DNA from 3 places in the Thermaerobacter nagasakiensis genome. Region 1 is predicted to be linked to each of the others. Evidence: riboswitches for the same ligand, from Rfam matches in the RefSeq annotation. Region 1 holds a riboswitch; each other region holds the start of a gene.
The links. A riboswitch is a leader RNA that binds a small molecule or an ion and turns the genes downstream of it on or off. The one in region 1 is predicted to bind S-adenosylmethionine.

Region 1 (7,804 bases):
GAACACGGCCCGGTCGGCAAAATCGCCCAGGCCCCAGCGGCTGATGGCCACACCGTAGCGCCGGATCACCCGCCGGTTGTAATCGCTGGCCAGGGGGAAGGGCACCTGGTAGCGGTCGGCCCACGCCCGGAGCGCATAGGGACTGTCGGTGCTGATCCCCACCACCTGGGCGCCCCGGGAGGCGAAGTCCGGGTAGCGGGCGGTGAAGTCCTCGATCTCGTTGCAGCAGCCGGGGCTGAAGGCAAAGGGGAAGAACAGCAGGACCAGCGGGCGACCCCTGAGATCGCGCAGCCGCAAGAATTCGTCGCCGGTCCCGGCCAGGGGCAGGGTGAAGTCCGGCGCTTCCCGGCCCGGCCGGGGCATGCGCCGGCGCAGCCAGGCCTCCCGCCAGCGCTGGACCACGCCGGAACCGGCCCCCCGGCTCACAGCCCGGCCACCGGGGAGTTCAGCTTGTAGCCGTGTCCCCGCACGGTGAGGATCCACTCCGGCTGGCTGGGGTTGCGCTCCAGCTTCTCCCGCAGGTGGCGCACGTGGACGTCCACGGTCCGCGGGTCGCCGAAGGCCTCTTCACCCCAGACCCTGTCCAGCAGCTCCTGCCGGGTGAAGGCCCGGCCCGGCTCGGCAGCCAGCGTGGCCAGCAGCTTGAACTCCGTGGGGGTCAGGGCCACCCGCTGGCCGTCCCGGTAGACCTCATGGCCGGCGTAGTCGATCACGATGGGGCCGATCTGCTGGCGCCGGCCCTCGGTGCGGCGCAGCAGCGCCTTGATCCGCGCCACCAGCTCCCGGGGGCTGAAGGGCTTGGTCACGTAGTCGTCGGCGCCCAGCTCCAGCCCCAGCACCTTGTCGATCTCGCTGTCCCGGGCGGTCAGCATGAGGATGGGCGTCTGAATGCCCCGCTCCCGCAGGTGGCGGCAGAGGGTGAAGCCGTCGGTATCGGGCAGCATGACGTCCAGGATGATCACCTGGGGCCGGCGCTCCTCCAGGCGGCGCAGGGCCTCGGCACCGTCCCGGGCCAGCACCGGTGCCATGCCGTTGCGCTGCAGGTTGTACGCCACCAGTTCCAGCAGGGACTCCTCGTCGTCCACCACCAGCACGGTGGGACCGGCCGGTGCCGGCCCGTCCGGACCGGGGCCGGGCCGGGCGGCGGGGGCTGCCGGCGCCAGGGCGGAGGGCTTGCCGCCGGCGGAAGCCGGCGCCGGGCGGGCGTTTGGGGTGGAGGCGGCCGCCGGCGCCGGTGGCCCGGCGGGAAGGCGGCGGGCCGGGGGCCGGGCCTGGCCCGCATCGTGGGCCGGGCCCGCCGGCTCGCCGCGGCCGCGTTCGTCCCGCAAGAACACCGTCACCGGGCCTCCCCGGCGTCCCCGGCGGCCAGCAGGGCCCCGTGGGCCTCCATCTCCGCCAGGGCGCGCTCCCCGTCCCCCGGGGTCACGTCGACGGCCCGCACGGCCGGAACCGGCACCGTGACCCGAAAACCCTCCCGCAGGCCGTCCAGCACCGTGGCCCGCACGCAGTAGTCGGTGGCCAGGCCGCCCACGTACAGGTGCCGGACCCCCTGCTGCCGCAGCCAGCCGGCCAGGGTGACCTCGGGGCGGACCCCGGCCTCACCGGCGGCCAGGGCGCCGTCGAAGCCGCTGTAGGCCTCCCGGTCGGGGTCGAACCCCTTGCGGAAGATGGTGCCCCGGACCTGCAGGTCCGGGTGGAAGGCGGCCCCCGGGCTGCCCTGCACGCAGTGGACCGGCCAGGGCCCGCCCTGCTCGCGGAAGCTCACATGGCCGGAGGGATGCCAGTCCTGGGTGAAGACCACGGGCCGGCCTGCCGCATGGAAGGCCTCGATCCAGCGGTTGAGGACGGGCACCACCTGGTCGCCCTGGGGCACGGCCAGGGCACCGCCGGGACAGAAGTCGTTCTGGACGTCCACCACCACCAGGGCGGCGTCAGGATGCTGGGCGGCTGCCTCGGGGGTCACGGCGCCGGCGGGGGCCGGTGCCGCCCCGCCCCCCGTCGCGGCGCCGCCGGGCTGCAGGCGGTCCATGGCTGGGCTGCCTCCTTGCGCCGTTTTCCCTTCAATTATAGGCTTATAGGCTGCCGCCGGCAGGATGCGGGCCACCTCGGGCCGGCAGAGCCCGGGCCGCAATGGCACGCCGGCGGCCGGCAGGGCCCGCAGCGGGCGACCGCCGGGGATGGCGCGGTTTCAGCCCGCCCTGGGGTGTGGGGGCAGCAGGACTTTCGTCTCCGGCCCCGAATAGCAGTCCCCAATGCCCGCATCCCGCGCGAGGGTTCCGGCCCGCTGCGGGGCCGGGGCGCCAGGCCGCACCTGGGCAACGGGCCTTGCAAGCCCACCGGGCCCACGCCGGCCGGACGAGACCCGGAGGGCCGCGGACCGCGATGACGCACCGCAGGCCGCGAGGCCATGGGCCCCTTCCTTGGCTGCGGGATGCGGAAACCCGGGGGGCCTTGCAGGCCGCAGCGCCTGCAACCCCGCGGTCGCTGACAAGGGAATGACCGGACAAAGCCCTATCGAGAGTGGCCGAGGGACGGGCCCGATGACGCCACGGCAACCGGCCGCCGCTCCAACCAGGCGGCACGGTGCCAATTCCCGCGGGAGGCGTTCCCGGGAGATAGGGAAAGGCGAGGAACCTCTCCTTTCCCGGAGAGGTTTTTCATTTTCAGTCCCATCCCACAAAGGACCCATTCCGCGAAGGAGGCGAGAACCCATGGCCGTGGCAACCAACCTGGGCTTCCCCCGCATCGGGGCCGGCCGGGAGTTGAAACAGGCCCTGGAGGCCTACTGGGACGGCAAGATTTCCGCGGACGCCCTGCTGGCGACGGCGGCGGCCTTGCGGCGGCGGCACTGGGAGCTGCAGCGGGCGGCGGGGATCGACGTGGTGCCCGTGGGGGACTTCTCCCTCTACGACCACGTGCTGGACACCGCCTGCATGGTGGGGGCCGTGCCCGCCCGTTACGGGTGGGCCCCTTCAGCGGAAGCCGGCGCCGCAATCCCCCCGGCTCCTGGTGGCGATGCCGCCGGCGCGGGCCGGGCCACCCCCGCGGCGGGCCAGAGGGCGGAGGCGGGCCCGGGCGCGGCGGCCGCCGCGGCTGCCGGGGAGGTCCCCCTGGACGTCTACTTCGCCATGGCCCGGGGCACCCCCGGCCGGGGCGTCCCCGCCCTGGAGATGACCAAGTGGTTCGACACCAACTACCACTACATCGTACCCGAGCTGGAACCGGGACAGGCCTTCCAGCTGGCGTCCCGCAAGGTGGTGGAGGAGTTCCGCGAGGCCCGCTCCCTGGGTTTTGAGGCCCGCCCTGTGCTGCTGGGGCCGGTCAGCTTCCTGCTGCTGGCCAAGCTCCGCACTCCGGCCGGGGCGGGCGCCGCCGGCCGGGCCCCGGAGGTGAGCCGCGGCGAGGCCGGGGGTCTGGGCGGCGGGGCGGCCGGTTCCTCCGGCGGGGAAGGGGTCGCCGGGCCGCGCCTTGCCTTGCTGGACGGCCTGCTGCCCGTGTACGGGCAGGTGCTGCGGGAGCTGGCGGCCGCCGGCGCCACCTGGGTCCAGCTGGATGAGCCGTTCCTGGCCCTGGACCTGGACGAACCGGCCCGGGCCGCCTACCGCCGCGCCTACGCCACCTTGGCCCAGGCGGCCCCGGGGCTCCGGCTCTTCCTGGCCACCTACTTCGAGGGGTTGCGGGACAACCTGGAGCTGGCCTTGAGCCTGCCGGTGCAGGCCCTGCACCTGGATCTGGTGCGGGACCCCGGCCAGCTGGAGCAGGTGCTGGCCGCCGGGGTTCCGTCCACCCTGCACCTCTCCCTGGGGGTGGTGGACGGCCGCAACGTCTGGCGGGCGGACCTGGAGGCGGCCCTGGCCCTTCTGGAGCGGGCCCGGGACGCCCTGGGGGCCGGGCGGCTCTTCGTCGCCCCCTCCTGCTCGCTGCTGCACGTGCCCATCGACCTGGACCTGGAGACGGATCTGGATCCGGAGATCAAGGGCTGGCTTGCCTTCGCGAAGCAGAAGCTGGAGGAAGTGGCGGTCCTGACCCGCGCCTTGAACCAGGGCCGGCAGGCCGTGGCCGGCGCCCTCGAGGCCAGCCGGGCGGCGGTGGAGGCCCGGCGCCGCTCGCCCCGGCGCACCCGGCCGGAGGTGCAGGAGCGGTTGGCGCGGCTCAACCCGGACGAGGCCCGCAGGCCCTCCCGGGCGCCCCAGCGGCGGTCGCTGCAGCGGGAGCGGCTGGGCCTCCCGCCCCTGCCCACCACCACCATCGGCTCCTTCCCCCAGACTCCGGAGGTGCGCCGGCTGCGGGCGCGCTGGCGGCGCGGGGAGATCGACACCGCCACCTACGAAGAGGGCATCCGCGCCGAGATCCGCCGGGTGATCCGGCTGCAGGAGGAGCTGGGCCTGGACGTGCTGGTTCACGGCGAGGCCGAGCGCAACGACATGGTGGAGTACTTCGCCGAGCAGCTGGAGGGCTTCGCCTTCACCCGCCACGGCTGGGTGCAGAGCTACGGCAGCCGCTGCGTCAAGCCGCCCATCCTCTACGGCGACGTGGCCCGGCCCGGCCCCATGACCGTGCGGTGGATCACCTACGCCCAGTCGCTGACGGACCGGCCGGTCAAGGGCATGCTGACGGGGCCCGTCACCATCCTGCAGTGGTCCTTCGTCCGGGACGACCAGCCCCGGGAGGTGACTTGCCGCCAGATCGCCCTGGCCATCCGCGACGAGGTCCAGGACCTGGAGGCGGCGGGCATCCGGGTCATCCAGATCGACGAGCCGGCCTTCCGGGAGGCCATGCCCCTGCGGCAGGCGGACCGGCCCGCCTACCTGGCCTGGGCCACCGAGTGCTTCCGCCTGGTCACCGGCGGGGTGCGGGAGGAGACCCAGATCCACACCCACATGTGCTACTCGGAGTTCAACGACATCCTGGACGCTATCGCCGCCCTGGACGCCGACGTGATCCTGATCGAGGCCTCGCGCTCGGGCATGGAGCTGCTGGACGCCTTCGTACAGCACCGCTACCCCAGCGACATCGGCCCCGGGGTGTATGACATCCACTCGCCCCGGGTGCCGCCGGTGGACGAGATCAAGGCGCTGCTGCGCAAGGCGGCCGCGGTGCTCGACCCGGGCCAGCTCTGGGTGAACCCGGACTGCGGCCTCAAGACCCGGCGTTACGAGGAGGTCGAACCGGCCCTGCGGCACATGGTCCAGGCGGCCCGGGAACTGCGGGAGGAGTGGGCACCCGCTCCCGCGGCCGGCGGCCGGTAGGCCGGAGCCTGCAGCCCGCAGGCGACGGATGGCGACAGGGTTCGACAACCGGCAAGGGGCCGGCAGGGGTATGGGGACGGCTTCCCTGGGAAGGGGAAGCCGTCCTCTGCATTTTCGGCAAGTATCGTATAAGCGTGATGGACTCTTTGTCGAATAATGACTTGTTTATGGACGCTACTGTGCCTCAATACCGCGTCGAATCAAACAATTTCTTTTAAAAGCGTACACCTACCATAAAAAGGCCAAGCCCAACGAATCCTAAATACTAAACGTCCATTTAGTCGGTATGGGGGAGGGGGAGCATGCGGCAAGCGGAACAGGGCTCCCGCTGGCGGCACCCGGTGGCCTGGGTCGCCAGCGTGGCCCTGGTGGTGGCCACCGGGGGCGGCGTCCTGCTGGGAGGAGGACCGGTGGCCAAGGCAGCCGGCCCGCGCCTGCCCGGCTCGGAGAAGGTGCAGGAGGCGACCCAGGGGCTTCTGGCCACGGGCGGGAGTGCGGCTCGGGATGCGGGAGCGGCAGCCGGCGGGACGGTGGCGGCTGCGACGGGCACGCTGTCCGGTGCCCTGAGCACGGTGACCGGGACCGCCGCAGGAACCGCCGGCACCATCGCCGCCACCGCCGGCGAGGCCGCCGGCCAGCTGGCGGGCGCCCTGACCGGAGGGACAGGCGGTGAGGCGGTCGAGGGCACGGTGGACCAGGCGGGCCAGACGGCCGGTGGGGCGGCCGGGACCCTGGCGGGAGACCCGCTCGGCTCCCTGGTGGAGGGGGTGGCCGGGACCGTGGAAGGCGCCGCCGGCACCCTGACCGGCGCCATCTTGGACACGGCCGGCGACCTCCTGTCCACGGGGGGAGGCGGAGACCAGGACGGCAACACGGGTGGCGGGCCCTCCTTGAACCTGCAGATCGGCGACCAGAACGTGGAGGTCAGCCTGGACGGCGGCCTCCGCATCAGCCCGGACCCGACGGGCGGGCTCCTGTCAGGTTCGGGCGGCGGCAATGGGGACCAGGCCGGCAGCGGCGGATCCGGCGGCGGGTCCGGCGGTGGCGGCCCGTCCGGCGGGGGAGGGGATGAGCCGGTGCGGGCCGACCTGCCCACGGGCACCATCACCGGCCTGGTATGCGACGCCCTGAGCGGTCTTCCCATCCCGGGCGCCACGGTGTCGGTGGGTGAGGAACTGGGCGCCGCCCTGGGCATCGCCCGGACCGACCTGGGCGGGAACTTCAGCCTGGACATCGGACGCACCTCCAGCGGCCGGTTGACCATCACCGCCAGCGCCGGAGGATACGCCGTGACTACTTCCGGCCCCGTCACCCTGGGGCCCGACGGCACGGCCACGGTGAAGGTCTGCCTGGAGCGCGCCAGCACCGGCCCCCAGAACCCTCCCGGCGATCAGCCCGGTGAGGACGGTGACGGGGGATCGCCACCCGGCGGCCCGGGCGGTGGCACTCCCGGCCCTGGTACGGGACCGGGCACGGGCGGGTCAGGTGGCGGGTCCACCGGCAGCGGCCCCGGCGGCGGCGGCGGTACCGGCGACGAGCGGGCCAGCTGGGGCAGCCTGCCGTTCACCGGCGGCAACGGCCTGGCCTTTCTGCTCGCCGGCTCCTTGGCGGCCGGCGCCGGCCTGGCCGTTCGGCGGTGGGCACTGAACGGTGGCGCCCGGGGCGTGCGGGCAGCCTGCGGGACGATGACGGAGGCGGGTGTTGCCGGCCCATTCCCCGCCGGCATGGCGGCCGGCGCGCCCGCACCGCCAGAGGACGGCGAGCCCTCCCCTTCCTGCTGACCCAGCGGGCGGATCCCAGCCTGATGGGAGACGAAAGCGCCGTGGCAGTGCGGTTCACGCGCCGGTGGTGGGGAACCCTGGCGGGCTGGGTGCTCGTCCTGGTGGGGGTCGCCCTGGCCACGGCGCCCGCCTTGCAGTGGGTGTACGGCGCCGGCTGGCAGGCCCACCTGCAGGCGCAGCTGGTACCGCCGGGTCCGGATGATCCGGGCGGGGACCCGGAGGAGCCCGCGCCGCCGGGCTTGGGGCCTGCCGGCCGGATCTGGGCGTCCCCCGCCGCGGACCGGCTCCTCGAGCTCCTGGGCCGCTGGTTGGGCGGGCTCGAAAGGCTTCTCGGCTGGTTGCGGGAGCGTCTGACCGGGGCGGGCGTGCCTGACGGGTGGCTGGCCTGGTGGTGGGAAGACCCCGGCCTGGCCGCCACGGCGGCCGTCCCTGGCTCCGGGGAGCTCCGCGGCGGGGAGCGGCTCCAGGCAGCAGCCGGGCGGGGCGCCGGAGGCGCCGGCGGAGACGCGGCGGCTGGCCGCGAAGCGGCCGCCCTAGAACCGGGGCAGCCCGTGGCGCGGCTGGTGATCCCGCGGGCCGGTGTGGACGCCGTGGTCCTTTACGGTACGAGCCGGGCCGTCCTGGCGCGCGGACCCGGCATCTACCCGGAGGCCGAGCTGCCCGGCGCCCAGGCCCGGGTGGCCATCGCCGCCCACCGGACCACCTATGGCGGCTGGTTCCGCCACCTCGACCGGCTGCAGCCCGGCGACGCCCTTGCCCTGTGGTATCAGGGGC
Region 2 (7,804 bases), 1.3 Mb from region 1:
TCAGCAGGGCGGAGTAGTCGCTCTCCTGGGGATTGATGGCGTCGTAGAACACCACCTGCGCGCCCTTCTCCTCCAGGAACTTCCGGGTCCACTTGGCCAGGCCCTCCGCGTAGGTCGAGCTGTCGTGGACCAGCGCGACCTTCCGGGCACCCAGCTTCTCAAGCAGCAGCGTGGCGGCGAACTGGCCCTGGGCGCTGTCCAGGAAGGCCATGCGGAAGAAGTTCTTCAGGCCCTTTTCCGTCAGGTGGGTGGCCGTGGACGACGGCGTGATGTGCAGGATGCCGGCGTCGGCGTACACCTGCTGGGCCGCCTCGGTCGCCGTCGAGTTGTAGGAGCCGATCACGGCCACCACGCCCTGGGAGGCCAGCTTCTGGGCCGCCAGGGTCGACTCGTTGGGCTGGCCCTTGTCGTCTTCGTAGATCACTTCGATCTGCTTGCCGAGGACCCCGCCCTGGGCGTTCACCTGTTCCTTGACCAGCTCGATGGCCTGACGGAAGCCCTTGCCTTCGGCGGCATAGTCGCCGGTGAAGGGCCCCTGCACGCCGATGACGATCTTGTCGCTGCTCCCGCTGTTCCCGCTGCCCGCGTCACCGCCTGCCCCGCCGCAGGCCGCGGTCCCCACCATCAGGGCGCCCGCCAGCAGGGCCACCATCCCGCGGCGCGCACCGCGCAACCAGGTACCCCCGAACATAATGCCCCCCCATTCACTGCTGCCCGGGCCGGCCCGTTCCCGGCAGCCGCGAACCGGTCGCCCCATCCGTCGATACGGCCGATCCGGCGGAACGTGCCACCAGCCGGGCAGGATGTGTTGCGGATTGTCCCAAACAGTGGTCAAAATTCGGCAATTTCACCCCCGATCCTGCAAACGGGGCGATCAAACTCCTGCCACTGATGGAATCCTTCCCGCGCCATGGTGCCGGCCTTGCCAGCGACGGTACCGGCGTTAACCAGCAGGCAGGGGGCGGCCGCCAGGGTGCTGCCGCCCTTCTCTGGGCCTGCCCGCAGCGGCCAGGGCCCTGTCCGAACGTTGACACACCGGCCGGCTTCTGGTGTGATGAAAAGCGTCAACATGCAGAACGGGTGGAACCAAAACCGGGTGGACGTTGCCCGCGGGCCAACGCACCCGGTCTTTTTTCAACCGGGCTGCGGAGCGCTCCCGTGCCGGGGGCGCCGCGGCCTGGCCCGAAAGGAGGCGGGACTTCATGTGCGGCATCGCCGGCGCCACCGCTCCCCGCGGTGAAGCGGTGGCCCGCATGCTGGAGGCCATGGCCCACCGGGGCCCCGACGACCAGGGACTTTGGGTCGGGCAGCACACCCTGGGCCACCGCCGGCTGTCCATCATCGACCTGGCGGGCGGGCACCAGCCCCTGGCCAGCGAAGACGGCGCGATCCGGGTGGTCTTCAACGGCGAGATCTACAACTACCGCGAGCTGCAGGCCGAACTCGAGAGCCGCGGCCACCGCTTCCGTACCCGCAGCGACACCGAGGTGCTGGTGCACCTCTACGAAGACGAGGGACCGGCCATGGTGCGGCGGCTCTACGGCATGTTCGCCTTCGCCCTCTCCACCCCCGACGGGCTCTTTTTGGCCCGCGACCCCCTGGGGATCAAACCCCTCTATGTGGGCAGGGACCGGGATGGGGCGCTCCTCTTCGCTTCGGAGATGGGGGCCCTGCTGCCCCACGTGGAGACCATCGACGAGTTTCCCCCCGGGCACTACTGGACGGAACGGGACGGGTTCGTCCGGTACTACGAGCTGCCCCCGGTACGGTACGACCTGGAGAGCCCCGAAGCGGCGGTGGAGGAACTCATCGCCCGGCTGCGGCAGGCGGTGCGGCGGCGCCTGGTGGCCGACGTCCCCGTGGGGGTGTTCCTCAGCGGCGGCCTGGACAGCAGCCTGATCGCCGCCCTGGTGGCGGAAGCGCGGGCGGAAACCGGAGAGCCGGTCCATTCCTTCGCCGTGGGCATGGAGGGCAGCGAGGACCTGGAGCGGGCCCGGCTGGTGGCGACCCACCTGGGGACGCTCCACCACGAGTACGTCTTCACCCGCCAGGAACTGCTGGCCCTGCTGCCCACCGTGATCCGGCGCCTGGAGTCCTTCGACCCTGCCCTGGTGCGCAGCGCGGTGCCCACCTACCTGGTGTCGCGGCTGGCGCGCCGGTATGTCAAGGTGGTGCTCTCCGGCGAGGGAGCGGACGAGCTCTTCGGCGGCTACCAGTACCTCAAGCGGCCGGAGATCCGGGCGCGGCTGCAGGACGAGCTGCGGGAGATCACCCTGGCGCTGCACAACACCAACCTGCAGCGGGTCGACCGCATGACCATGGCCCACGGCCTGGAAGGGCGGGTTCCCTTCCTGTCGGTGACCCTGGTCGACCTGGCCTGGCGGATCCCGCCGCGCTGGAAGATCCACGACCGCACCGGGACCGAGAAGTGGATCCTGCGGCAGGCGGCCCGCCGGTTCCTCCCCGCGGCGGTGGTCCAGCGGGAGAAGGCCAAGTTCGCCATGGGCACGGGCGTGGGCCCCACCTTGGAGCGCTTCGCCAACGCCGCCGTCAGCGACCGGGAGCTGGCGGCGGGCCGGGAGCCGTGGCCGGGGCTGGAGCTGGGCAGCAAGGAGGAGCTGCTGTACTTCCGCTGGTTCTGCCAGGCCTTCGGCCACCGGGCCCGGATGGCGGCCCGGCTGGTGGGGCGGAGCCGCAGCCTGAACCCCCACCAGCTCTACGCCCCCGCCTGGCGCGCCCAACCCGGGACGGGGACGGAGATGGCCTGACCTGTTGACAGGCCGGGGCAGGGGTCGCATAATCGGCGTCGTACGGCTGAGCCGGCCGCTGTACCGCAGTACCCGCAGGACGTTCAGCGCGGGACCTTCAACAACCGAATCCGCAACATCTCTTCTTATCCAGAGTGGCGGAGGGACGGGCCCGATGAAGCCACGGCAACCTCCGCGCGGCGGCGCGGCCCCGCCCGCTCCGGCCCGGCACGGCGGCCGGGCGGGTTCCCCGGGGTTCAACGCCGGCGGGTGGTGCCAACTCCCGCAGAACCGCGTCCTGGTGCCGGGACGCCGTTCTGAGAGATAAGAAGGGATGGCACCCTTGGGCCATCCTTTCTGCGTCTCTCAGGAAGGATGGTTTTTTGTTGCCCTTCACCCGGTGCGGGGTGGGGCCACGGGGGTGAGCGCAGTGACGGAAGCAATGCTGGAGGTCCGCAACCTGGTCAAGGTCTACCGCGGCCGCCGCGGCGTGACCACGGCCCTGGACGGCGCCAGCCTGGAGGTGGGCCGGGGCGAGTTCTTCGGCGTCGTCGGCGCCTCGGGGGCCGGCAAGAGCACCCTGGTCAAGTGCATCACCCTGCTGGAGCGGCCCACGGCGGGCTCCATCCGTCTGGGTGGCGTCGAGCTGACCGGGCTGCGCGGCCGGGCCCTGCGGCAGCAACGGCGGCGGATCGGCCTGGTCTTCCAGCACTTTCACCTGCTGTGGTCCCGCACCGCCGCCGGCAACGTGGCGCTGCCCCTGGAGATCGCCGGGGTGCCGCGGGAGCAGATCCGGCGCCGGGTGGCGGAGCTGCTGGACTGGGTGGGACTGGCCGACAAGGCGGGGGCCTACCCCTCCCAGCTGAGCGGAGGCCAGAAGCAGCGGGTGGCCATCGCCCGGGCCCTGGCGACGCAACCGGAACTCCTCTTGTGCGACGAACCCACCTCCGCGCTGGATGCGGCCACCAGCCGCGCGGTGCTGGAGCTGCTGCGGCGGGTTCACCGCGAATTGGGAATCACCGTGCTGCTGATCACCCACCAGCTGGAGCTGGTGGAGGCCGCCTGCCAGCGGGTGGCCGTGATGGACGCCGGGCGAGTGGTGGAAGCCGGGCCCGTGGAACAGGTCTTCCGGAACCCGCGGGCGGCGGCCACCCGGCGGCTGCTGGCCGCCGCCGCTGCCGGCGGTCCGGCCGGAGACCGGGCGGCCCCGGCACCCGGTACCGGGGACGAACCCGGCCCCGGGGCGGCCCCACAGGCCGTTGCCGATCCGGCCCTGGCGGACCGGCAGGCAGCCCCGGCGGCGGCCGCGGGGGCTGCAGTCGCCCGCTGGGCACCCCTGGCCTCCGCCTCGCCCGGCGCACCCGGGCGGAGCGGTGCCGGCGCGGCGCCGGCCACCGGGTCCGGCCCCCTTGCCCCGCAGGCGGCTCGCTCCCTGGCCGGAGGGAGGTGACGGCGGATGGCAGCGGAGCTTTTCAGCGCCCTGCGCGAGTTCGGACCTGACATCGTGACGGCCACGGGCCAGACCCTGTACATGGTGGGACTGGCGATCCTCTTCGCCACCCTGGCCGGGGTTCCCATCGGCACCCTGCTGGTGGTGATGGACCGGGGGCACATCGCCGCTTTTCCGCCCCTGCGGGCGGTGCTGGCGTTCGTCGTCAACACCGGGCGGTCGGTGCCCTTCATCATCCTGCTGATCACCCTGGCCCCCTTCACCCGCCTGCTGGTCGGCACCTCCCTGGGGACGGCGGCGGCCGTGCCGCCCATGGCGGTCGCCGCCACCCCGCTGGTGGCGCGGGTGGTGGAGACGGCCCTGCGGGAGGTCGACCGCGGCACCGTGGATGCCGCCGTGGCCATGGGCGCCAGCCCGTGGCAGGTGGTACGCAAGGTGCTGCTGCCCGAGGCCCTGCCCGCCGTGGTCCTGGGGATCACCATCGCCACCGTCGGGCTCATCGAGTTCTCGGCGGTGGCGGGGGCCGTGGGCGGGGGCGGGCTGGGCGACCTGGCCTTCCGCATGGGCTACCAGCGCTGGGAGGCGGGGGTCCTCTTGGTCTGCGTGGTCCTGCTGGTCGCCCTGGTGCAGGGGGTCCAGTGGGCCGGGGAGACCCTGGCCCGGCGGCTGAACCACCGCTAGCGCCCGGCGCTCCGGGAAGGCGATTTTTGGGGGATGGCTCGCGGGGGGCGGGCCGGTTCGTCCGGGAAGGGACCCTGGTGCGATAGATCGAGAAGGAGGTCGAAGGCCATGGGTGTCCTCTCCCTGGTTTTCCCTGGCCGCCGGTGGACCCGCCGGGCGGCGGTGCTGGTGGCGACCCTGCTGATCGCCGTCCTGGTCGCCGGGTGCGGTGCCGGCGGGGCCGGTTCGTCCGGTGCGCAGGGCGACAACTCGGCCGGTGGCAACGGGTCCGGATCGGGTGGCACGAGCGGTACCGTCACCCTGAAGGTGGGGGCCACGGCGGTGCCCCACGCCGAGATCCTGCGCGACGTGGCGGCCCCTGCCCTGGAGGAGCAGGGCATCAAGCTGGAAGTGATGGAGTTCAGCGACTACACCAAGCTCAACCCGGCCCTGGTCGACGGGGAACTGGACGCCAACTACTTCCAGCACATCCCCTACCTGGACCAGTTCAATAAGGACCACGGCACCAACATCACGCCGGTGGCCAAGGTCCACATCGAGCCCATGGGGCTCTATTCGGACAAGATCACCAGCCTCGACCAGCTGCGGGACGGCGCCACGGTGGCCATTCCCAACGACCCCACCAACGGGGGCCGGGCGCTGCTCCTGCTCCAGGCGGCGGGCCTGGTCAAACTCAAGGAGGGCGCGGATTACACCGCCACGGTGCGGGACATCGTGGAGAACCCGAAGAACCTGCAGATCCGCGAGGTGGCGGCGGAGCTGATCCCGCGCACCCTGGCCGACGTGGACCTGGCGGCCATCAACACGAACTACGTCCTGGAGGCCAAGGAAGCGGGAGCGCTGAAGAACCCCGATCCCCTGTTCGTCGAGGACGCCGACTCGCCCTTCGCCAACGTGCTGGCGGTGCGGCCGGAGGACGTAAAACGGCCCGAGATCCAGGCGCTGGCGGAGATCCTGGTGGGGCCCGAGGTCAAGCAGTACATTGAAGAGCATTACCAGGGCGCCGTGGTGCCCGCCCAGGCGCTGATCCAGTAAGCCTGTGCAGGCGCGGGCGGCGGCGGGGGCGACGGCAGAGGCCAACCAGGGTGACGCAAGGACAGCGGGGGTCGCCGGCGGCGACCCCCGCTGTCTTACTTCCCCTGCCTTGTTTGCACTGGCCACGGGGCCTGGCCGCCACCGGCTTGTCACCGGACCCTGCCGGTGTCCAACGGTTCCGGCCGGCGGCAGGGCTGCCTTGTGCCCTTTGGCCGCCTTTCGCCGGCCTCACGCCTCCTCCCGCCGCGCGGCCTGGGTGGCCCACAGCCGCAGCACCTTCTCCACGTAGGTCCGGGTCTCGGCAAAGGGCGGCACGCCGCCGTGGGCCGCCACCGCCTCGGGCCCCGCGTTGTAAGCCGCCAGGGCCAGCCGCCAGTCGCCGAAGCGGTCGAACTGGCGGCGCAGGTACCGGGCACCGGCCTCCAGGTTCTGCACCGGGTCGAGGGGGTCGGTCACGCCCAGCTCCCGCGCCGTGGCGGGCATGAGCTGCATCAGGCCCACGGCGCCCGCCGGCGAGCGGGCGGCCGGGTTCCACCCCGACTCGGCTTGGATCACCGCCCGCAGCAGAGCGGGGTCGAGGCCGTGGCGGCGGGCCACCGCCCCCGCCAGCGCCTCCAGCACCTGCCGGGCCCAGGACAGGCCGGCCGCAGCGCCTGCCCAGGAGAGGGACCCCGGAGGGGCGGTCCCGGACGGAGGGAGGCCGGATGCCGCAGTGCCGGGCGCGGGCGCTGCCGCGCGGGAGGCCGCGTCCGTGGGGGCCGCCGTGGCGGCCGCCTGGCCCGGGCCGATGGATGCCGCGGGCACGGACGCACCCGGCGCGGGCGCCGCCGGCGTGGACGGCGCCGTCGTGGCTGCCGACAGCGTGGACGCCAGCGCCGTGAACAGTGGCGGGATTGGGGTCAAGGCTCCGGTGCCTGCCGGCATCCCGTCCGGGGTGGAACCGGCCAGCAGGCCCGCCATGAGCGCGGCAAAGTCGAGCCGGCCGCCGCCACCGTCGCCGCCCGGACCCCCGCCGGGGCCCGCCAGCGAGGGCGAAGACCCCGGCAGGGCCCCTGCCCCCGGCTGCCGCCCCGCCCGCAGGGCCGCCGCCCAGAGGAGCAGCTCGATCTCCCGCCAGCTCCCCCCGGCGCCCCCCGGGCCCCAGGTCCCGTGGATGGACACCGCCGCCACCTCCCGCCTAACCCAGGGGCTCCTGCCGGCCGACCCGCCCGGTGAAGACCGTCACCGTGTCAAAACCGTGGCGCCGGGCGTAGAGCACCAGTTCCGGGTAGGCCCAGCCCACGTGCTCGGGCTCGTGGGCATCGGAGGCCAGGGTCACCCGGACGCCCAGCCGGCGGGCCTCCTCCAGCAGGCCGGGGTCGGGGTAGAACTCGCCCACCGGCTTGCGCACCCCAGCGCTGGAGATCTCCAGGCAGACGCCCGTCTCTGCCGCCGCCCGCGCCAGGCGCCGGTGGTACTCCGCCAGTTCGTCCCGGTATGCGGGCGGAAGCTTGTAGCCGAACACCTTGATCACATCGGGGTGCCCCAAGACGTCGAAGAGCCCGCTGCGGACGGCCTGTTCGGCCAGGTCGAAGTACCGCCGGTAGGCCTCGCGCACGTCCCGGCCCGGCCAGGTGGCGGGGTCCAGATCGAAGCCCCAGTCGTCGATCCAGTGGACCGAACCGATGACGAAGTCCAGCGGGTAGGACGCCAGGAAGGCCCGGATCTCCTCCTCCCGGCCGGGGATGTAGTCCATCTCGATGCCCGCCTTGACGGGCAGGCCCTCGGCCCGGGCGGCCTGGAGCAGGGCCACGTAGTCGGCCATGCGGAAGCCGCTGCTGTAGCGCTCCACGTACCAGGGACGGCCCAGCAGGGGCGCCCCCTCCACGAAGTTGTAGGCATGTTCCGTGAT
Region 3 (7,804 bases), 400 kb from region 1:
GCCGGTACCCAGGCCGCTTGGGTGTCGCGACCTAGGCCGCTTGATCCCGCCGGTTCCAAATCCAGGCCGCTCCTGCCAGGTATACCAGCCACTCGACCGGCCAGGAACCGGCGTCCACCTGTTCCCAGGCCACCTGCGCCGCCGCGGCCGCGGCCACCACGGCCACCAGGCGCAGGAGCTGGTGCCACCGCCGCCAGGTCCAGCGGCTCCGCCAGGACACCGGCCCGCCCCGCCGCGCTTGCCGCCAGCCCAGCGGCCAGCGCCCGCTTCGCGGGCCCGGCCGCGCAGCCCGCGGCCGGGCCGCGGGCGCGACCCCCCAGCCGTAGCGGGGATCCTTCCCCCCCGGCAACACCCGGAACCGGCGCCGCTGTTCCCGCTCGCACTCCGGGCAGTAGCGGGCCCCCCGGCGGTCGGCCTCGAAGGTGCGCCGGCAACGATAGCACTGGGCGAGATGCCTGGGGCCCATGCCGCTCCCCCCTGCCGCGGCCGCCCGGCCGCGGAGCCCGGCGGCCGGTGAGCCGTTCAACCTTCCGTCAACCTCAGTTTAACCGCCGCAGCCGCCGGATCCTGCCACTCGGTGTCGAACCCGGCACGGGGCACGGCCGCCGAGGGCTCCACGGCCACGGACCGGCCGGCCTCCAGGTCCGGCAACGGCAGGCGGTCGCCCCGCCAGATGGCGATCAGGTCCGCCAGGACGGCGCTGGCGGTGGCATCGCCGCCGGCCCCGGGCCCGGCAAACCGCACCGTGCCCACCGGATCCGCCTCGATCAGGATCATATTCTCCACCCCGGCCGCCTGCAGCAGGGGGTCGTGGGGCGGCAACATCTGCGGCTCGACGGCCAGCCGGGGGGCGGGCCCCGTCCACTCGGCGGTGGCCACCAGGCGCCAGCGGGCAGCGCCGCCGCCCTGGCGGGCCGCCTCGCCCCCGCCCCCTCCCTCCTGCAGGGCACGGCGAAAGGCGGGGTCGTCCAGCCCGCGACGGGCCACGGCGGTCCAGGCCACGGGCTCGCCCGTCACCAGGGTCGCCAGGATGGCCAGCTTGCGGGCCGCGTCGCGCCCCGACAAGTCGTCGCTGGGATCGGCTTCCGCATAGCCGGCGGCCTGGGCGGCACGAACCGCGTCCTCCAGGGTGGCGCCCTGCTCCACCTGGGTGAGGACGAAATTGCAGGTGCCATTCAGGACCGCCCGCAGGCGGCGCACCCGGTTGGCCGCCAGGCACCTCAGCAGCGGGCGAATGATGGGCACCCCGCCGGCCACCGCCCCTTCGAAGGCCAGCTCCACCCCGTGCCGGCGGGCCACCGCCGACAGGGTCGCCAGGGATTCGGCCAGAAGGGCCTTGTTGGCGGTGATCACGTGGCGGCCGGCTTCCAGGGCCCGCAGGACGTACTGGCGGGCCGGTTCGACACCGCCGATGAGCTCGATCACCACGTCGACCTCAGGATCGCCCAGCAGCTGGTCGGCATCGGTGGTGAGCAGGCTGCGGTCGACGGCCGCCGGCCGCGGCTTGCCGGGATGGCGTACCAGGATCCCCTTCAGCCGCGGCACGCCACCCAGCCGCGCCACCAGCCAGGGTGGCGGGTTGAGCAACCGGCGCGCCACCGCACTGCCCACGGTGCCCAGACCCAGCAGCGCCACCACGGGACCCTTCACGGGCGCCCCTCCCCCACCGCCGCCACCGCCCCGGCCTGCGCGGGCGCGGCGGTAGCACCGGGTTCTTCCAGCCAGTCCATCACCCGGCGGGCCACCCCCGCGGGGTCCACGAGGAAGCTGTCGTGGCCCCAGGGAGCCTTCCAGACCTGCCATGTGACATTCTTGCCCGCCCGGCGCAGGGCCTGGACCAGCCGCCGCTGCTCGTCCACGGGGTAGAGCAGGTCCGAGGTGATGCTGAGCACATACATGCGGCCCTGGACCCGGGCCGCGGCGCCCTCCAGCCCGCCCCGGCCCCGGCCTACGTCGTGGAGATCCATGGCCCGGGTCAGGGTCACGTACGTGGCGGGATCGAACCGGCGCACCAGCTTTTCCCCCTGGTAGTGCAGGTAGCTTTCGATCTGGAACCGGAAGGCCTCGGCCGGGCCCGCCGGCGCGGTGGCGTACGAGCCCAGCCGCTGGGCGACCGGGTCGGCGCCCGCCGGGACCTCTTCCCGGCCAAAGCGCGCCTCCCACTCCTCGCGACCCCGGTAGGTGGTCATGGCCAGCATCCGGGCCAGGGCCAGCCCGCGGCGGGGCGGGCGGGCGGCGGGATAGTCGCCGCCCTGCCAGGCGGGGTCTGCGAAGATCGCCTGGCGCTGCACCTCGTTCCAGGCGATGGCATGGGGCGAGGCGGCCGGCGGCGCCGCCAGGACGGCCGCCGCTCCCACCCGCTCGGGGTAGGTGACGGCCCACTCCAGCGCCTGCATGCCGCCCAGGGAACCGCCCACCACCAGGGCGAGCCGCCCGATGCCCAGCGCATCCAGGAGCCGGCGCTGGGCATGGACCATGTCCCGCACGGTGATCACGGGAAACCGCCCGCCCCAGGGCCCGTGGCCGGCCTCCTCAGGACTGGCCGGGCCTGTGGACCCGTAACAGCCTCCCAGCACGTTGCTGCAAATGACAAACCAGCGGCGGGTGTCGATGGGCCGGCCCGGACCCACCGCCGCCTCCCACCAGCCCGGGCGGTCGCCGGGATGGTGGGAGGCCACGTGGGCGTCGCCCGTCAGGGCGTGGCAGATCAGGATGGCGTTCTGGCGCTGGGGGTCCCAGCGACCCCAGGTCTCGTAGGCCAGTTCGGCCCGGGGCAGGTGGCCGCCCTGCTCCAGGGGCAAGGGCCCCACCTCGACAAGGCCGCGACAGGGGATCACCGCGTCCCCCTCCCTCCCGCGCCCGCTCCCCGAAGGGGTCCCGGATAAGAAACTACCCCTCCCGAGAGGGAAGGGCCGAAAAGATTTCCGGCGCCCTCTCATCTCTCAGGATCCGCACGGATCCTGCAGGAGTTGGCACCTTACCGGCCGTCCAGGCACGGCCGGCGGTTGCCGGGCTTCATCGGGCCAGTCCCTCCGCCACTCTGGATAAGAGAGCAGACGCGCTCTGTGATTGTTGAAAGTGATGCTATCATGCCGGCCCCTGCAGGTCAACGATCCCGGCCGCGACCCGGCCGGCCTTGCGCGCCGGCGCCCCTCACCATCGGGCATCGGCCGGGGAAGGCCCGATGGAGCGCGCCGGCCGCAGCCAGCCCGGTACATAGCTCCAGGCCGCCCGGAGCTGGCGCCGGTGTTCCGCCGCCCGGGGGTCATGCCGTTCCACCAGGGCCCAGAAGGCGGGACCGTGGTTGAGGTGGACGGTATGACAGAGTTCGTGGATCAGCACGTGTTCCACCAGTTCGGGCGGCAGGAAGAGCAGCTTCAGGCTGAGGCGCACGTGGCGCCCGGCGGAACAGCTGCCCCAGCGGGTCTTGGGGCAGCCGACGGACGAACCCGCCAGGCGAAAGCCCCGCTCCCGCGCCAGCCGTTCCAGCCAGGGCCGCAGGGTCGCCCGGGCCCGGGCGGCCAGCCAGCCCCTGAGGGGAGGCCCCCAGGCGGCAGGACCCTGCTCCCCGGCTCGGGCCGGCAGGCGGACCTGCCCGGCCAGGGGTGCGCCCGCGGGCGGCGGTTCCCCTGGATCGCCGGTGGCCCCGCCGGCGAAGAGGGTCTGCTGCGGGGTCCGGCCGGCGGCGGCCTTGCGCCCCCCGCCGGCGGCGTCGCTCAGGGTGGGCCGGCCCGCCGGTGCCACGGCCCACACCTCCCCCAGAGCCCGCAGCCACAGCCAGGCCGGAGGAGCCAGGCCGGCGGCATCCCGGCGGAGCAAGGGATCGCCCGCCCCGCCGCCGGCTGCCCGGGCCTGCTGTTCCAGGCGCTGCCGGGCCCGCTGGATCCAGGCCGCATGCTGGGCCACCACCTGGGGCACCCGCTGCAGCCGGTACCCCGGCGGAACCACCACCACCAGGCCGTCGGCCGGCGAAAGCACCAGCCGCACCCGGCGCGCCCTGGAGCTGACCCGGACGGTGTAGGGGGGCAGGCCCTGCGATCCGGCCCCGCCCTGCCCCATGCCCCCCGGTGGCCGCAGCCCCCGATCCCCGTCCCTGGACCCCTCGCCCATGCGTCGCCCTCCTTCTCCTCGCGGGCGATGGCCGGCGGCAGGCTCCGTCGGGCTCCGTTGCCGCCCGGCCGCGCCGCGTGCCCGGGCGGGCAGGCGGACCCGCCCCGGGCCGCCCCCGAAGCCCGCATCGCGGTCGCTCTGTCCTGGTTCGCCCGGCCGTTGCCCGCCCCCTTGTGGACAACCGCTGCCCGGCCCCGGCGGCCGCTGCGCATGGAGAGTCACCAGGCCGGCATACATTGGTTCCGTAAGGGCGCCCGGCCGCCGCCCCCCAACCGGCCGGGAAACGGCCCCTTGCGGGGAGGTGCCATCGTGTCCGACGGGGCTGCACCGGGGCCCGCCGCCCGCTCGGTGATCGCCCTGCTTGTGTCCGCCGCCCTGCTGGCCGGCGCCCTGGGCCTGCACCTGCGGTCGACCCGCCCCGGCGTGGCCGGCGTCACCGCACCGGGGCGGCCCGTGGCCGACCGGGTGATCCGGCTGTCCGAGTACGCCTACCAGCCGGCGGTCATCGAGGTCCGGCAGGGGACCCGGGTGCGCCTGACGCTGATCAACACGGGGCGGGAGGAACACGAGCTGGAGATCGACGGCTATGGCATCGAGGTGGCCGGCCTGCGGCCGGGAACCAGCGTCCGGCTGATCTTCAATGCCGATCTTCCAGGCCGTTTCGAGCTGGCCTGCCACATGCCCGGCCACTACGAGAAGGGGATGCGCGGCATCCTGGTGGTCCACCCGGCCGACGCCCAGCGCTGAGGCGCCGCGACACCCTGCTCCGGGCCCGGCGTGGTATGGTGTTGCCGGGAGGAAACGCCATGCCCGCAAAGGATGCCGTGAGAGGGGACGGGCCCCGGCCGCGCAGCCGGGTGCTGGCGGCCCTGCTGGCCGCCGGCGGGCAGCCGGTCTCGGGCGCGACCCTGGCGGAGGGCCTGGGCATCACCCGCGCCGCCCTCTGGAAGCACATCGAAGCTTTGCGCCGGGACGGCTGGCCTGTGGAAGGCCGCCCCCACCAGGGCTACACCCTGGATTTCGGGGCCGCCGGGCGGCTGGCAGCCCGCCGGTTCGTCCCTGAGCTGCTGGAGGCCCGCCGCGCGGGAGCGCGCCTGGGCCACACCGTCCACTGGCTCGCCGAGGTGGGGTCGACCAACGACGTGGCCCGCCGGCTGGCGGAGGCGGGCGCACCCGAGGGCACCGTGGTGGTGGCGGATCGCCAGGCGGCCGGGCGGGGGCGCCTGCGCCGGGCCTGGTGGAGCCCGCCCGGCGGCCTGTGGATGTCCCTGATCCTGCGCCCCGCCCTGCCCCCCGAGCACCTGCCCCTTTTGACGCTGGCCACCGCGGCGGCAGTGGCCGAAGCGGCGGAGGGCCTGGCCGGCCGGCCGGTCCAGGTGAAGTGGCCCAACGACGTGCTGGTCGACGACCGGAAGGTGGCCGGCATCCTGCTGGAGACGGTCAGCCACCCCCACGGTGCCGAGTACGTGGTGGCGGGCATCGGAGTCAACCTGGACGTGGAAGGCGAGCCGGTGCCCGCCGAGCTGGCCGGCCGCCTGACCTGGCTGGCCCGGGAGGCGGGCCGCCGGGTGACGCGGAACGAGCTGGCGGAAGCGATCCTCCAGCGGCTGGAGGAACGTTACGCCCAGCTGCACCAGCACGGTCCGGATCCGGTGCTGGCCGCCTGGCGCAGCCGTGCCGCCTGGCTGGGGGAGCCGGTGCGGGTGGCCCTGCCCGCCGGCGAGGTGGCCGGCATCGCCCTGGACGTGGCACCCGACGGTTCCCTGGTGGTCGAACAGGCCGGCGGCCGGCGCCAGCGCGTCCTGGCGGGCGACGTGCAGCGCCTGCGGCCCGCCGGGGCTCCTCCCGGGGCCGGGTCCCGGTGAGCGGCCCGGTGAACGTCGCCCTGCCCTGGCCTTCCCCCCTGGTGCCCGTGATCATCCTGCGGCGCCTCAACCGCTTTGCGGTGGAGGCGGTTCCGGCCAGCCCCGGCACCTCCGGCCCGGCGGGCGGCCGCGCCGCAACGGACCCGCCGCGGGGCGGGCCCTGTGAGCCGGGCCATGCCGCCGGCAGGAACGCCGCCGCAGCGGTTGGCGGGGCCGGCGACGGGACCACCGGCGAGGTCCTGCGGCTCCACCTGCCCAACTCCGGCCGCATGGCCGAGCTGCTGGTCCCCGGCACCCCCGGCCTGGCATGGATTCCCGCCGCGGCCCCGCAAACAGGGCAGCGGGCGAGCGGCACCCCCGCCGCCTCCCGCCCGCAGGCCCGCGCCCCTCTGGGCCCGCCGCAGCCTCTCCCTGGCCCGGCCGCGGCCGCAGTACGGCAGCCCCCGCCCCCTTCCGGAACCGCGGGACGGGCAAGATCCGCTGCGGCGGCGGGCCGGCGGACGGCGGGCGATCTGCTGCTGGTGTCCTTCAACGGGCGGTGGGTGTCCGTCGACGCCCGGATGCCCAACCGGCTCTTCGCCGCCGCCCTCGACCGCCGCGCCCTGCTGCCCTTCGCGGCCTACCGCCGCTGGCAGGCCGAGGTTCCCTGGGGCGCCGGCCGGCTGGACTTTCGCCTGGAGGGGGCCGGAGAGCCCCTCCGGCCCTGCCTGGTGGAGACCAAGTCGTGCAACCTGGTGGAGGACAGCACGGCCCTTTTCCCCGACGCCCCCACCGCCCGCGGCGCCCGCCACCTGGAGGAGCTGGCCCAGGCGGTCCGCCAGGGCTGGCGGGCCGCCGTGGTCTGGTTCGTCCAGCGGGACGACGCTGCCCGCCTGGCACCCCACCGCCGGGCGGACCCCCACTTTGCCGCCGCCCTGGCCCGGGCCCGGGCGGCCGGGGTCGAGGCGTACGCTTACCGCTGCCGGGTGAGCCCCGCCGGGATCAGCCTTCTGGGCCCCATTCCGGTGGTGCCGGAATAGGGGGCGAGGCGGCGCAGGGGCCGGCTGGCCCGCGCAACCGGCGCTCGGCGTCCCGGCCGGCGCCCCTGGCGGGCGGGCACGGTGGCCGGCGGGCACGGCGGGCGGCACGTCAGGACCCGGCGTCGCCGCCTGCCTCGCCGGGCCCGACGATCCGGTCGGAGCGGCGTTCTTCCTTCAGGTAGGTGCCCTGGCGGTCCCAGAGGTCTTCCAGCTCCCGCAGGGCGGCCCGCACCTTCTCGGGCTGGGCCAGGGCGACGGCGGTGATGAGGGCGTTGATGACGCTGAGCGGCGCTACCAGCGAGTCGGCGAAGGAAGGGGACTCGGAGCGGGCGGGAAGCACGATGGCGGCGTCTTCCACCAGCGGCGAGACCACGCTGTCGGTGATGAGGACGGTGCGTGCTCCCCGCCGGGCGGCCAGGCGAAAGGCCTCGGCGGTGGCCCGGGCGTAGCGGGGAAAGGTGACGGCCACCACCACGTCGGCCGGACCGGCCGCCATCAGCTCCTCCAGGGCGGTCCCCGCGTGGGTCAGGGTGCGGGCATTGCGCAGCATCAGCTGGAGGTAGTAGCCCAGGTAGTGGGCCAGCGCGGCAGCGCTGCGGTGGCCCACCACGTAGATGGCCCGGGCCCGCTGCAGGGCGCTGACGGCCTCGGCAAAGCGGTCCCGCGGCAGCGAGGCCAGGGTGGCGCGGATGTTGTCCATGTCGGTGCGGAGGACGGTGTCCAGGATGGTCTCCGCCCGCTCGCCGCGCTCCTCCGCCAGCACCAGGCGGTCGGCGGCGGACAGGCGGGCCCGAAGCTGGTCCTGCAGGT

Region 2: it holds a riboswitch for S-adenosylmethionine, as region 1 does, so the genes downstream of both, ACZ5T9_RS11270 (methionine ABC transporter ATP-binding protein) here and metE (5-methyltetrahydropteroyltriglutamate--homocysteine S-methyltransferase) in region 1, are expected to answer to the same signal.
Region 3: it holds a riboswitch for S-adenosylmethionine, as region 1 does, so the genes downstream of both, metX (homoserine O-acetyltransferase MetX) here and metE (5-methyltetrahydropteroyltriglutamate--homocysteine S-methyltransferase) in region 1, are expected to answer to the same signal.

The regions. Positions count from the first base shown of each region.
Region 1 is NZ_AP043740.1:1,355,092-1,362,895, forward strand. Features, by position in the region: gene ACZ5T9_RS05810 (redoxin domain-containing protein) at 1-402, opposite strand, end outside; gene ACZ5T9_RS05815 (response regulator transcription factor) at 423-1,340, opposite strand; gene pncA (bifunctional nicotinamidase/pyrazinamidase) at 1,337-2,029, opposite strand; SAM riboswitch class I at 2,509-2,622, shown strand; gene metE (5-methyltetrahydropteroyltriglutamate--homocysteine S-methyltransferase) at 2,712-5,249, shown strand; gene ACZ5T9_RS05830 (carboxypeptidase-like regulatory domain-containing protein) at 5,552-7,030, shown strand; gene ACZ5T9_RS05835 (class E sortase) at 7,072-7,804, shown strand, end outside.
Region 2 is NZ_AP043740.1:2,664,454-2,672,257, forward strand. Features, by position in the region: gene ACZ5T9_RS11260 (branched-chain amino acid ABC transporter substrate-binding protein) at 1-691, opposite strand, end outside; gene asnB (asparagine synthase B) at 1,203-2,768, shown strand; SAM riboswitch class I at 2,891-3,078, shown strand; gene ACZ5T9_RS11270 (methionine ABC transporter ATP-binding protein) at 3,178-4,197, shown strand; gene ACZ5T9_RS11275 (methionine ABC transporter permease) at 4,204-4,878, shown strand; gene ACZ5T9_RS11280 (MetQ/NlpA family ABC transporter substrate-binding protein) at 4,987-5,913, shown strand; gene ACZ5T9_RS11285 (lytic transglycosylase domain-containing protein) at 6,142-7,074, opposite strand; gene ACZ5T9_RS11290 (histidinol-phosphatase) at 7,091-7,804, opposite strand, start outside.
Region 3 is NZ_AP043740.1:1,759,559-1,767,362, reverse strand. Features, by position in the region: gene ACZ5T9_RS07470 (hypothetical protein) at 32-466, opposite strand; gene ACZ5T9_RS07465 (homoserine dehydrogenase) at 523-1,650, opposite strand; gene metX (homoserine O-acetyltransferase MetX) at 1,647-2,837, opposite strand; SAM riboswitch class I at 2,933-3,051, opposite strand; gene ACZ5T9_RS07455 (YgjP family zinc-dependent metalloprotease) at 3,154-4,110, opposite strand; gene ACZ5T9_RS07450 (cupredoxin domain-containing protein) at 4,420-4,857, shown strand; gene ACZ5T9_RS07445 (biotin--[acetyl-CoA-carboxylase] ligase) at 4,917-5,975, shown strand; gene sfsA (DNA/RNA nuclease SfsA) at 5,984-6,994, shown strand; gene ACZ5T9_RS07435 (MurR/RpiR family transcriptional regulator) at 7,104-7,804, opposite strand, start outside.